3 regions of the Cytobacillus solani genome follow, and region 3 is predicted to be linked to each of the others. Evidence: a T-box and tRNA genes for the amino acid it is inferred to sense, from the RefSeq annotation. Region 3 holds a T-box; the other regions hold tRNA genes.
The links. The T-box of region 3 lies ahead of lysS (lysine--tRNA ligase). A T-box ahead of a tRNA ligase gene usually reads a tRNA of that ligase, here a tRNA-Lys.
Positions count from the first base shown of each region.

Region 1: it has a tRNA-Lys gene. The T-box ahead of lysS (lysine--tRNA ligase) is inferred to sense a tRNA for this amino acid. The anticodon was not compared.
Region 2: it has a tRNA-Lys gene. The T-box ahead of lysS (lysine--tRNA ligase) is inferred to sense a tRNA for this amino acid. The anticodon was not compared.

Region 1 is NZ_CP041305.1:1,560,017-1,563,777, forward strand. It holds tRNA gene FI644_RS07910 (tRNA-Arg) at 9-82, opposite strand; tRNA gene FI644_RS07915 (tRNA-Ser) at 95-185, opposite strand; tRNA gene FI644_RS07920 (tRNA-Asn) at 197-271, opposite strand; tRNA gene FI644_RS07925 (tRNA-Ile) at 287-363, opposite strand; tRNA gene FI644_RS07930 (tRNA-Gly) at 380-453, opposite strand; tRNA gene FI644_RS07935 (tRNA-Cys) at 464-537, opposite strand; tRNA gene FI644_RS07940 (tRNA-Gln) at 549-623, opposite strand; tRNA gene FI644_RS07945 (tRNA-His) at 696-771, opposite strand; tRNA gene FI644_RS07950 (tRNA-Tyr) at 789-872, opposite strand; tRNA gene FI644_RS07955 (tRNA-Phe) at 907-982, opposite strand; tRNA gene FI644_RS07960 (tRNA-Asp) at 1,029-1,105, opposite strand; tRNA gene FI644_RS07965 (tRNA-Met) at 1,109-1,182, opposite strand; tRNA gene FI644_RS07970 (tRNA-Ser) at 1,347-1,439, opposite strand; tRNA gene FI644_RS07975 (tRNA-Ala) at 1,492-1,567, opposite strand; tRNA gene FI644_RS07980 (tRNA-Pro) at 1,580-1,656, opposite strand; tRNA gene FI644_RS07985 (tRNA-Arg) at 1,663-1,739, opposite strand; tRNA gene FI644_RS07990 (tRNA-Leu) at 1,752-1,840, opposite strand; tRNA gene FI644_RS07995 (tRNA-Gly) at 1,848-1,922, opposite strand; tRNA gene FI644_RS08000 (tRNA-Leu) at 1,934-2,015, opposite strand; tRNA gene FI644_RS08005 (tRNA-Lys) at 2,026-2,101, opposite strand; tRNA gene FI644_RS08010 (tRNA-Thr) at 2,270-2,342, opposite strand; tRNA gene FI644_RS08015 (tRNA-Val) at 2,355-2,430, opposite strand; tRNA gene FI644_RS08020 (tRNA-Glu) at 2,435-2,509, opposite strand; rRNA gene rrf (5S ribosomal RNA) at 2,553-2,669, opposite strand; rRNA gene FI644_RS08030 (23S ribosomal RNA) at 2,734-3,761, opposite strand, start outside.
Region 2 is NZ_CP041305.1:2,928,505-2,932,265, reverse strand. It holds tRNA gene FI644_RS14755 (tRNA-Glu) at 8-79, opposite strand; tRNA gene FI644_RS14750 (tRNA-Ser) at 86-176, opposite strand; tRNA gene FI644_RS14745 (tRNA-Asn) at 183-257, opposite strand; tRNA gene FI644_RS14740 (tRNA-Ile) at 273-349, opposite strand; tRNA gene FI644_RS14735 (tRNA-Gly) at 366-439, opposite strand; tRNA gene FI644_RS14730 (tRNA-Phe) at 451-526, opposite strand; tRNA gene FI644_RS14725 (tRNA-Asp) at 549-625, opposite strand; tRNA gene FI644_RS14720 (tRNA-Met) at 629-702, opposite strand; tRNA gene FI644_RS14715 (tRNA-Ser) at 722-814, opposite strand; tRNA gene FI644_RS14710 (tRNA-Ile) at 827-903, opposite strand; tRNA gene FI644_RS14705 (tRNA-Met) at 925-1,001, opposite strand; tRNA gene FI644_RS14700 (tRNA-Ala) at 1,023-1,098, opposite strand; tRNA gene FI644_RS14695 (tRNA-Pro) at 1,111-1,187, opposite strand; tRNA gene FI644_RS14690 (tRNA-Arg) at 1,196-1,272, opposite strand; tRNA gene FI644_RS14685 (tRNA-Leu) at 1,285-1,373, opposite strand; tRNA gene FI644_RS14680 (tRNA-Gly) at 1,381-1,455, opposite strand; tRNA gene FI644_RS14675 (tRNA-Leu) at 1,468-1,549, opposite strand; tRNA gene FI644_RS14670 (tRNA-Lys) at 1,560-1,635, opposite strand; tRNA gene FI644_RS14665 (tRNA-Thr) at 1,649-1,721, opposite strand; tRNA gene FI644_RS14660 (tRNA-Val) at 1,734-1,809, opposite strand; rRNA gene rrf (5S ribosomal RNA) at 1,819-1,935, opposite strand; rRNA gene FI644_RS14650 (23S ribosomal RNA) at 2,049-3,761, opposite strand, start outside.
Region 3 is NZ_CP041305.1:4,841,026-4,844,786, forward strand. It holds gene lysS (lysine--tRNA ligase) at 1-1,402, opposite strand, end outside; T-box leader at 1,500-1,767, opposite strand; gene mutL (DNA mismatch repair endonuclease MutL) at 1,912-3,761, opposite strand, start outside.

The DNA of each region.
Region 1 (3,761 bases), 1.9 Mb from region 3:
CTTTTTTACGCGCCTTAGAGGATTCGAACCTCTGACCGTACGCTTAGAAGGCGTATGCTCTATCCAGCTGAGCTAAAGGCGCATGATATATGTATGGCGGAGAAGGAGGGATTTGAACCCTCGCGCCGGTTACCCGACCTACACCCTTAGCAGGGGCGCCTCTTCAGCCTCTTGAGTACTTCCCCAATTATAAAAATGGCTCCGCAGGTAGGACTCGAACCTACGACCGATCGGTTAACAGCCGATAGCTCTACCACTGAGCTACTGCGGAATAATAAATCATTTATGGTGGGCCTAAATGGACTCGAACCATCGACCTCACGCTTATCAGGCGTGCGCTCTAACCAGCTGAGCTATAGGCCCATTATATTATAAATAATGGAGCGGGTGAAGGGAATCGAACCCTCGACAACAGCTTGGAAGGCTGTGGTTTTACCACTAAACTACACCCGCATATTAAAATTGGAGGCAGCAACCGGATTTGAACCGGTGATAAAGGTTTTGCAGACCTCTGCCTTACCACTTGGCTATGCCGCCTTAAAAAATAATGGCTGGGCTAGCTGGATTCGAACCAACGCATGTCGCAGTCAAAGTGCGATGCCTTACCGCTTGGCTATAGCCCATTGAAATATCATCATCAATTACATCATTGAAAAATCTACATGATCTAACCAATTCTATATAAATTACTCAAATGGGGCGGCTGATGGGAATCGAACCCACGAATGTCGGAACCACAATCCGATGCGTTAACCACTTCGCCACAACCGCCATATTTAGAATGAAAATGGTGGAGGGGGGCAGATTCGAACTGCCGAACCCGAAGGAGCGGATTTACAGTCCGCCGCGTTTAGCCACTTCGCTACCCCTCCATATTGAATGAAGGTTAAAAAAGGATAAAAAAAATGGTGGCTCAGGACGGAATCGAACCGCCGACACAAGGATTTTCAGTCCTTTGCTCTACCGACTGAGCTACTGAGCCACACAATAAACTATATATTAACAGTAGGTCCCTACTGGAAAAAATATGGCGGTCCGGACGGGACTCGAACCCGCGACCTCCTGCGTGACAGGCAGGCATTCTAACCAACTGAACTACCGGACCATATTGCGGGGACAGGATTTGAACCTGCGACCTTCGGGTTATGAGCCCGACGAGCTACCGAACTGCTCCACCCCGCGATAGTAATACTATAAATTTTTAATTATGCTATTATCTTACAGTTAAAATAACCGCCCCGATTTCGGGAAGATTATTCAAGCAGCAGCTCAATCGGTGCGCTGAAGTAATTCCTTCGAAGCGTTTTCGATCGTGCTCCACCCCGCGATAGTAATATTAAATTAAATGGAGGAGGAAAGGGGATTCGAACCCCTGCGCGGTTTGACCCGCCTGTCGGTTTTCAAGACCGATCCCTTCAGCCGGACTTGGGTATTCCTCCGAAAAAATAAACAAAGCAGCTAAAATAGAACTGCCTATTTGAAGTAAGTTTATGGTGGAGCCTAGCGGGATCGAACCGCTGACCTCCTGCGTGCAAGGCAGGCGCTCTCCCAGCTGAGCTAAGGCCCCATAAAATATGAATGGTCGGGAAGACAGGATTCGAACCTGCGACCCCTTGGTCCCAAACCAAGTGCTCTACCAAGCTGAGCTACTTCCCGTTTTTATGGCGCGCCCGAAAGGAGTCGAACCCATAACCTTCTGATCCGTAGTCAGACGCTCTATCCAATTGAGCTACGGGCGCTATTTTTTAAAGTGGTGCCGAGGACCGGAATCGAACCGGTACGGTAGTCACCTACCGCAGGATTTTAAGTCCTGTGCGTCTGCCAGTTCCGCCACCCCGGCAAATAATTGGAGCGGAAGACGGGATTCGAACCCGCGACCCCCACCTTGGCAAGGTGGTGTTCTACCACTGAACTACTTCCGCAAATAAAATGATGCGGGTGAAGGGAGTCGAACCCCCACGCCTTGCGGCGCTAGATCCTAAGTCTAGTGCGTCTGCCAGTTCCGCCACACCCGCATTATTTAAATGGTGAGCCATGAAGGACTCGAACCTTCGACCCTCTGATTAAAAGTCAGATGCTCTACCGACTGAGCTAATGGCTCCAAAACGAAATTTTATTTCCTAATCTTTGATATCAGTCCTAATTGTGTTCCAAATCCCTGCGTGATTTGTCACAGATTGCTACAACTTGCTATTCAAGGATGAATGCTTCGACCTGCAAGTCTCCGCAATCCTCTACCGACTGAGCTAATGGATCTTTTTAGGAAACATGCCGGCCAGAGGACTTGAACCCCCAACCTACTGATTACAAGTCAGTTGCTCTACCAATTGAGCTAGGCCGGCATAATAAAATTATGGTGGAGGATGACGGGATCGAACCGCCGACCCTCTGCTTGTAAGGCAGATGCTCTCCCAGCTGAGCTAATCCTCCAAAATGGTGACCCCTACGGGATTCGAACCCGTGTTACCGCCGTGAAAGGGCGGTGTCTTAACCGCTTGACCAAGGGGCCCATATTAAATTAGACGAAAAAAATAGCCCAACATTAGGGCCTAGCCTGGCGGCGTCCTACTCTCACAAGGGGACAGCCCCTAACTACCATTGGCGCTGAGAAGCTTAACTGCCGTGTTCGGGATGGGAACGGGTGTGACCTTCTCGCTATCGCCACCAGACTATTTTTAGTTAAAGGATTATTCCTTCAAAACTAGATAACAGACAGACATCATGTAATTCATTTTGGTTAAGTCCTCGACCGATTAGTATTTGTCAGCTCCACGTGTCACCACGCTTCCACCTCAAACCTATCAACCTGATCATCTTTCAGGGGTCTTACTAGCTTGACGCTATGGGAAATCTCATCTCGAGGGGGGCTTCATGCTTAGATGCTTTCAGCACTTATCCCTTCCGCACATAGCTACCCAGCGATGCTCTTGGCAGAACAACTGGTACACCAGCGGTGCGTCCATCCCGGTCCTCTCGTACTAAGGACAGCTCCTCTCAAATTTCCTGCGCCCACGACGGATAGGGACCGAACTGTCTCACGACGTTCTGAACCCAGCTCGCGTACCGCTTTAATGGGCGAACAGCCCAACCCTTGGGACCGACTACAGCCCCAGGATGCGATGAGCCGACATCGAGGTGCCAAACCTCCCCGTCGATGTGGACTCTTGGGGGAGATAAGCCTGTTATCCCCGGGGTAGCTTTTATCCGTTGAGCGATGGCCCTTCCATGCGGAACCACCGGATCACTAAGCCCGACTTTCGTCCCTGCTCGACTTGTAGGTCTCGCAGTCAAGCTCCCTTATGCCTTTACACTCTTCGAATGATTTCCAACCATTCTGAGGGAACCTTTGGGCGCCTCCGTTACTTTTTAGGAGGCGACCGCCCCAGTCAAACTGCCCACCTGACACTGTCTCCTGCCCCGATCAGGGGCATGGGTTAGAATTTCAATACAGCCAGGGTAGTATCCCACCGATGCCTCCACCGAAGCTGGCGCTCCGGCTTCCAAGGCTCCTACCTATCCTGTACAAGCTGTACCGAAATTCAATATCAGGCTACAGTAAAGCTCCACGGGGTCTTTCCGTCCTGTCGCGGGTAACCTGCATCTTCACAGGTACTATAATTTCACCGAGTCTCTCGTTGAGACAGTGCCCAGATCGTTACGCCTTTCGTGCGGGTCGGAACTTACCCGACAAGGAATTTCGCTACCTTAGGACCGTTATAGTTACGGCCGCCGTTTACTGGGGCTTCAATTCAGAGCTTCGC
Region 2 (3,761 bases), 1.9 Mb from region 3:
TTTCTTATGACCCCTACGGGATTCGAACCCGTGTTACCGCCGTGAAAGGGCGGTGTCTTAACCGCTTGACCAAGGGGCCAGCATATGGCGGAGAAGGAGGGATTTGAACCCTCGCGCCGGTTACCCGACCTACACCCTTAGCAGGGGCGCCTCTTCAGCCTCTTGAGTACTTCCCCATATGATGGCTCCGCAGGTAGGACTCGAACCTACGACCGATCGGTTAACAGCCGATAGCTCTACCACTGAGCTACTGCGGAATAATAAATCATTCATGGTGGGCCTAAATGGACTCGAACCATCGACCTCACGCTTATCAGGCGTGCGCTCTAACCAGCTGAGCTATAGGCCCATTATATTATAAATAATGGAGCGGGTGAAGGGAATCGAACCCTCGACAACAGCTTGGAAGGCTGTGGTTTTACCACTAAACTACACCCGCAATATACTAAATGGTGGCTCAGGACGGAATCGAACCGCCGACACAAGGATTTTCAGTCCTTTGCTCTACCGACTGAGCTACTGAGCCACGTTATGTATTATTTTAAAAATGGCGGTCCGGACGGGACTCGAACCCGCGACCTCCTGCGTGACAGGCAGGCATTCTAACCAACTGAACTACCGGACCATATTGCGGGGACAGGATTTGAACCTGCGACCTTCGGGTTATGAGCCCGACGAGCTACCGAACTGCTCCACCCCGCGATAGTATTATTAAATTAAATGGAGGAGGAAAGGGGATTCGAACCCCTGCGCGGTTTGACCCGCCTGTCGGTTTTCAAGACCGATCCCTTCAGCCGGACTTGGGTATTCCTCCGAATAATAAATATGGTGGACCTTGTAGGACTCGAACCTACGACCGGACGGTTATGAGCCGTCTGCTCTAACCAGCTGAGCTAAAGGTCCTAAATGCAATCCTAAATATTTTGGTAGCGGCGGAGGGGATCGAACCCCCGACCTCACGGGTATGAACCGTACGCTCTAGCCAGCTGAGCTACACCGCCAAAATATAGTTATAAGAGTTATGGTGGAGCCTAGCGGGATCGAACCGCTGACCTCCTGCGTGCAAGGCAGGCGCTCTCCCAGCTGAGCTAAGGCCCCATAAAATATGAATGGTCGGGAAGACAGGATTCGAACCTGCGACCCCTTGGTCCCAAACCAAGTGCTCTACCAAGCTGAGCTACTTCCCGTTTTTAAATGGCGCGCCCGAAAGGAGTCGAACCCATAACCTTCTGATCCGTAGTCAGACGCTCTATCCAATTGAGCTACGGGCGCTATTTTTTAAAGTGGTGCCGAGGACCGGAATCGAACCGGTACGGTAGTCACCTACCGCAGGATTTTAAGTCCTGTGCGTCTGCCAGTTCCGCCACCCCGGCAAGTAATTGGAGCGGAAGACGGGATTCGAACCCGCGACCCCCACCTTGGCAAGGTGGTGTTCTACCACTGAACTACTTCCGCAGATAAAAATGATGCGGGTGAAGGGAGTCGAACCCCCACGCCTTGCGGCGCTAGATCCTAAGTCTAGTGCGTCTGCCAGTTCCGCCACACCCGCATTATTTAAATGGTGAGCCATGAAGGACTCGAACCTTCGACCCTCTGATTAAAAGTCAGATGCTCTACCGACTGAGCTAATGGCTCTTTCTAGGAAACATGCCGGCCAGAGGACTTGAACCCCCAACCTACTGATTACAAGTCAGTTGCTCTACCAATTGAGCTAGGCCGGCATAATAAAGTAATGGTGGAGGATGACGGGATCGAACCGCCGACCCTCTGCTTGTAAGGCAGATGCTCTCCCAGCTGAGCTAATCCTCCATTATTAAAGCTTGGCGGCGTCCTACTCTCACAAGGGGACAGCCCCTAACTACCATTGGCGCTGAGAAGCTTAACTGCCGTGTTCGGGATGGGAACGGGTGTGACCTTCTCGCTATCGCCACCAAACTTTTTTGAAGACAAGTTTTATTATAACGTCTTTTTTAATTTTTTCAAGAGAAAAATTGAAATTTATTCTCTCAAAACTAGATAATGTTAAAGAAGAAGTAGAGTAATCATTTATGGTTAAGTCCTCGACCGATTAGTATTTGTCAGCTCCACGTGTCACCACGCTTCCACCTCAAACCTATCAACCTGATCATCTTTCAGGGGTCTTACTAGCTTGACGCTATGGGAAATCTCATCTCGAGGGGGGCTTCATGCTTAGATGCTTTCAGCACTTATCCCTTCCGCACATAGCTACCCAGCGATGCTCTTGGCAGAACAACTGGTACACCAGCGGTGCGTCCATCCCGGTCCTCTCGTACTAAGGACAGCTCCTCTCAAATTTCCTGCGCCCACGACGGATAGGGACCGAACTGTCTCACGACGTTCTGAACCCAGCTCGCGTACCGCTTTAATGGGCGAACAGCCCAACCCTTGGGACCGACTACAGCCCCAGGATGCGATGAGCCGACATCGAGGTGCCAAACCTCCCCGTCGATGTGGACTCTTGGGGGAGATAAGCCTGTTATCCCCGGGGTAGCTTTTATCCGTTGAGCGATGGCCCTTCCATGCGGAACCACCGGATCACTAAGCCCGACTTTCGTCCCTGCTCGACTTGTAGGTCTCGCAGTCAAGCTCCCTTATGCCTTTACACTCTTCGAATGATTTCCAACCATTCTGAGGGAACCTTTGGGCGCCTCCGTTACTTTTTAGGAGGCGACCGCCCCAGTCAAACTGCCCACCTGACACTGTCTCCTGCCCCGATCAGGGGCATGGGTTAGAATTTCAATACAGCCAGGGTAGTATCCCACCGATGCCTCCACCGAAGCTGGCGCTCCGGCTTCCAAGGCTCCTACCTATCCTGTACAAGCTGTACCGAAATTCAATATCAGGCTACAGTAAAGCTCCACGGGGTCTTTCCGTCCTGTCGCGGGTAACCTGCATCTTCACAGGTACTATAATTTCACCGAGTCTCTCGTTGAGACAGTGCCCAGATCGTTACGCCTTTCGTGCGGGTCGGAACTTACCCGACAAGGAATTTCGCTACCTTAGGACCGTTATAGTTACGGCCGCCGTTTACTGGGGCTTCAATTCAGAGCTTCGCGTAAGCTAACCCCTCCTCTTAACCTTCCAGCACCGGGCAGGCGTCAGCCCCTATACTTCGCCTTGCGGCTTCGCAGAGACCTGTGTTTTTGCTAAACAGTCGCCTGGGCCTATTCACTGCGGCTTTTCAGGGCTATTCACCCTAAAAAGCACCCCTTCTCCCGAAGTTACGGGGTCATTTTGCCGAGTTCCTTAACGAGAGTTCTCTCGCTCACCTTAGGATTCTCTCCTCGCCTACCTGTGTCGGTTTGCGGTACGGGCACCCAAATCCATCGCTAGAGGCTTTTCTTGGCAGTGTGGAATCAGGAACTTCGGTACTATATTTCCCTCGCTGTCACAGCTCAGCCTTCACGCAAACGGGATTTTCCTCGCTTGCAGCCTAACTGCTTAGACGCACATATCCAGCAGTGCGCTTACCCTATCCTCCTGCGTCCCCCCATTGCTCAAACGGAGTTTGGTGGTACAGGAATATCAACCTGTTGTCCATCGCCTACGCTTTTCAGCCTCGGCTTAGGTCCCGACTAACCCTGAGCGGACGAGCCTTCCTCAGGAAACCTTAGGCATTCGGTGGATGGGATTCTCACCCATCTTTCGCTACTCATACCGGCATTCTCACTTCTAAGCGCTCCACCAGTCCTTGCGGTCTAGCTTCAACGCCCTTAGAACGCTCTCCTACCACGGACATC
Region 3 (3,761 bases):
GTACCATTAAAAGGCGTTCAATTCCAAATCCCCAACCAGAAATAGGGGGCATCCCATATTCCATTGCTGTTAGATAATCTTCATCCATTTCCATAGCTTCTAAATCTCCATTACTTTTAAGATGGGCTTGAGCCTCCAGCCGTCTTCTTTGTTCGAGTGGGTCAACCAACTCTGAATATGCATTAATAATTTCTGCACCATTCACAACTAATTGGAACCGGTCTGATAAAGCAGGGTTTAGATCATTGGCTCTAGCTAATGGGGATAAATCAATAGGGTGTTTAATTAAAAATGTAGGTTTAACTAATTTTGGTCGACACATTTTCTTGTATAGATGATCAATATAATTACCTCTTCCTAGAGATTCAATATCTAATTGTCCTAAGTTAATATTTTTCCTCAACGTTTCTTGATATAAATTTTTCACATCAGGAAAAAGGTCTATATCAACCCCTGTGTCTTTTAAGATTAAATCTTTGAAAGTGACAATGTCCCATTCTATCGAAAAGTCTATCGTTTGGCCTTGAATGGTAATGGTAGTTGTATTAAAGGTTTGAGCCAGAACAAACAGAACCATATCACGCATTAATTTCATTGTATCCTCATAATTCCAGTATGCCGCATATCCTTCAACCATTGTAAATTCTTGAAGATGTTGAGGACTTATCCCCTCGTTCCTAAAACACTTTGCAAATTCAAATACTTTGGTAAAACCACCTACAATTAACCTTTTTAAATAGGTTTCAGGTGCAATCCGTAAATTTAATTCTGTATCTAAAGAGTAATGATATGTCCTTAAAGGTTTAGCTAAAGCCCCTGATGAAGAATGCTGTAAAACTGGTGTTTCTACTTCTAAGAATTCGTTGTCCTCAAAGAATCTGCGAATGGCACGAACCATTTTGGATCTGGCTAGTAAACGATTTTGTGTCTCTCTTGTCATCATTAAATCTAAATAACGCTGTCTATATCGTAGTTCAACATTGCTTAAACCGTGCCATTTTTCTGGAAGCGGACGCAACGCCTTCCCAAGAAACACATAGCTTTCAATACGAAGTGTTTTCTCATTCGTTTTAGTCGTATACATACGTCCATCTACACCGATAAAATCTCCTATATCCAATAAATTATGAAATTGATTAAAAGGTTCATCGCCAATCTCATCCTTTTTCAAAAGAAGTTGTAAGCATCCTTGTATATTTGAAATAGTAATAAAACTTAATTTGCTAAAGTATCTAATACTCATTATTCTTCCGGCAACTCGGACTCCAGAAGTTCCGTCTTCAAGTTGAGTGGCTTCATAAAGTTCACAATTTGTAGAAAACTTTTCAGGATATACTTGAATCCCCTGTGATTTTAAGGTCAATAAATTCTCTATTCTAAAAGATGTTTGTTCACTACTCATTCTTTTCACTCCAGTCTTTTAGCTTGTTTAGTAGGTCTTTACATTCGATTTTATACTTCAAAACAACAAAAAAACTCCCACCCCCAAGATTATTCATCTTGAGGACGAGAGTTTATAGCTCCGTGGTACCACCTCAGTTTATTGATATATCACCATATCAACCTCTTCGGGTACGGCAATTTTTTAATAATTGATTATACCCTATCTCTTTAACGGGAGATCCCGTCGCAGTATCACTAAGAACGCTCTTAGATCCGTGCAAAGCTCCAAGCCTTTTTTCATTAAGATCATTATTACTCCTTTCCACCTACCGGAGCTCTCTGCAAATAATTAATCAAAATTACTCTTCTCTTCATAGCCGTATATTCCGAATTAATTGAAAATATCTTAGCCTAAATAATTGGTTTAGTCAATAGCTATATAGAGGATTACAAATAGGTCGTTAAGAAGAATTCATAAAAAAAGCAACAGAAAACCTTATTTTATCAAGGGTTTTCCATTGCTTTAACCTACATCACCCGCTTAAACATCTTCTCCATCTCATAAATCGAATACTGTATGATGATAGGCCGTCCGTGCGGGCATGTAAATGGGTCTGTTGTGTGTCTAAGTTCATCAAGCAAGGCTTGGATTTCATCAGTTCTTAAATGATGATTTGCCTTAATTGAAGCTTTACAGCTCATCATGATGGCAGCTTCTTCCCTTAGCTTTTTGATATCTACTCTTTTCATAGAAAGGAGCTGCTCGATCATGTCTTCTATGATTTCTTTCTCTTCCCCTTTTGGAAGCCATTGCGGATGGGAACGAATAATAAAGCTATTGTGTCCAAATGGCTCGAGGAATACGCCTACTTTTTCTAGTTCCGCTTTATACTCACCAATTTTTATATAGTCATCGGTTGAGTATTCAAAAGTTAGTGGAATTAGCATTTCTTGGAGCTCACTTTCCACCTGGCCAACCTTTTCTTTAAAATATTCGTATTTGATTCGTTCTTGGGCCGCATGCTGATCGATGATATACAGTCCCTTCTCATTCTGGGCAAATATATATGTCCCATGCATTTGCCCAATTGGGTATAGAGGCGGAACTCTTGAAGCTTGATGCTGAATGAATTGTTTAAAATGAGATTCTTTGCTTACCTCAAAAGATTTTTCTTCCATATCAGACTCATACGAATGGGCAGCAATTTCTCTTTCTTCATTCATTTCATTGGAATAGATGGAAAGAATATCTTTCTTCGACTCATTTTGTATCATATTTTCACGAATATAAGAAGGTCTTGAATCGTCAATATTCATTTCTCGAATAGGTTTAATGACTGGAACATGATCCAGTTCTAAAAAGATTTGTTCCTCTCTCGGCTTAACCGCTTTAGGTTCTGTAAAACCTGTGGGAATTAATTCTTGTGCCTTAAATGCATTCTTAATTGCACCCGTCACAAGTTCATTTAATTCCTGTTCTTTACTCAGGCGCACTTCCATTTTAGATGGATGGACATTGACATCTACAAGAAGCGGGTCCATCTCAATATTCAAAAGGACAATTGGGTAGCGCCCAATTGGCAGCAATGTATGATACCCCTCTTGAATCGCCTTAGCGAGCGGATAATTTTTGATAAAGCGTCCATTGATCATTGTGGAAATATAATTCCGTGAAGCTCTAGTAATTTCAGGTAACGCCGCATACCCGCTAATATGAAAATCGAGGGAAGTGGCTTTGACCGGCACCATTTTTTTTACGATATTCATTCCGTATATAGCTGCTAATACTTGCCTTACATCCCCGTTCCCGTTCGTATGCAGAAGTTTCCGTTCATTATGGATGAGGCGAAAGGAAACTTCCGGATGAGCAAGAGCCAACCGATTGACCACATCGGTAATATTTCCAAGTTCTGTATGAATCGTCTTCATATATTTAAGCCGTGCTGGTGTATTGAAGAATAAATCGGACACAGTTAAATCTGTTCCTTTTCGTCCAGGAGCTTTTTCAACAGCTTCCACTTTTCCACCCTCAACCTGTAAACGCGTCCCTATCTCACCTGTCGATGTTTTCATTTCAATTCTTGAAACAGAAGCGATACTTGGCAAGGCTTCACCACGGAACCCTAACGTTCGAATTCGAAAAAGGTCTGTTTCATCTTTAATTTTACTAGTTGCATGGCGTTGGAATGCTGTCATTACATCGTCTTCCTCAATTCCATCTCCATTGTCAATGATGCGAATTTTTGCTAATCCCGCTTCTTCCGTCTCAATTTCAATGATTGTGCTGCCGGCATCAATTGAATTTTCCACTAGTTCTTTTACGACGGAGGCTGGCCTTTCGACTACTTCCCCAGCAGCGATTTTATTTGAGAGTGCAT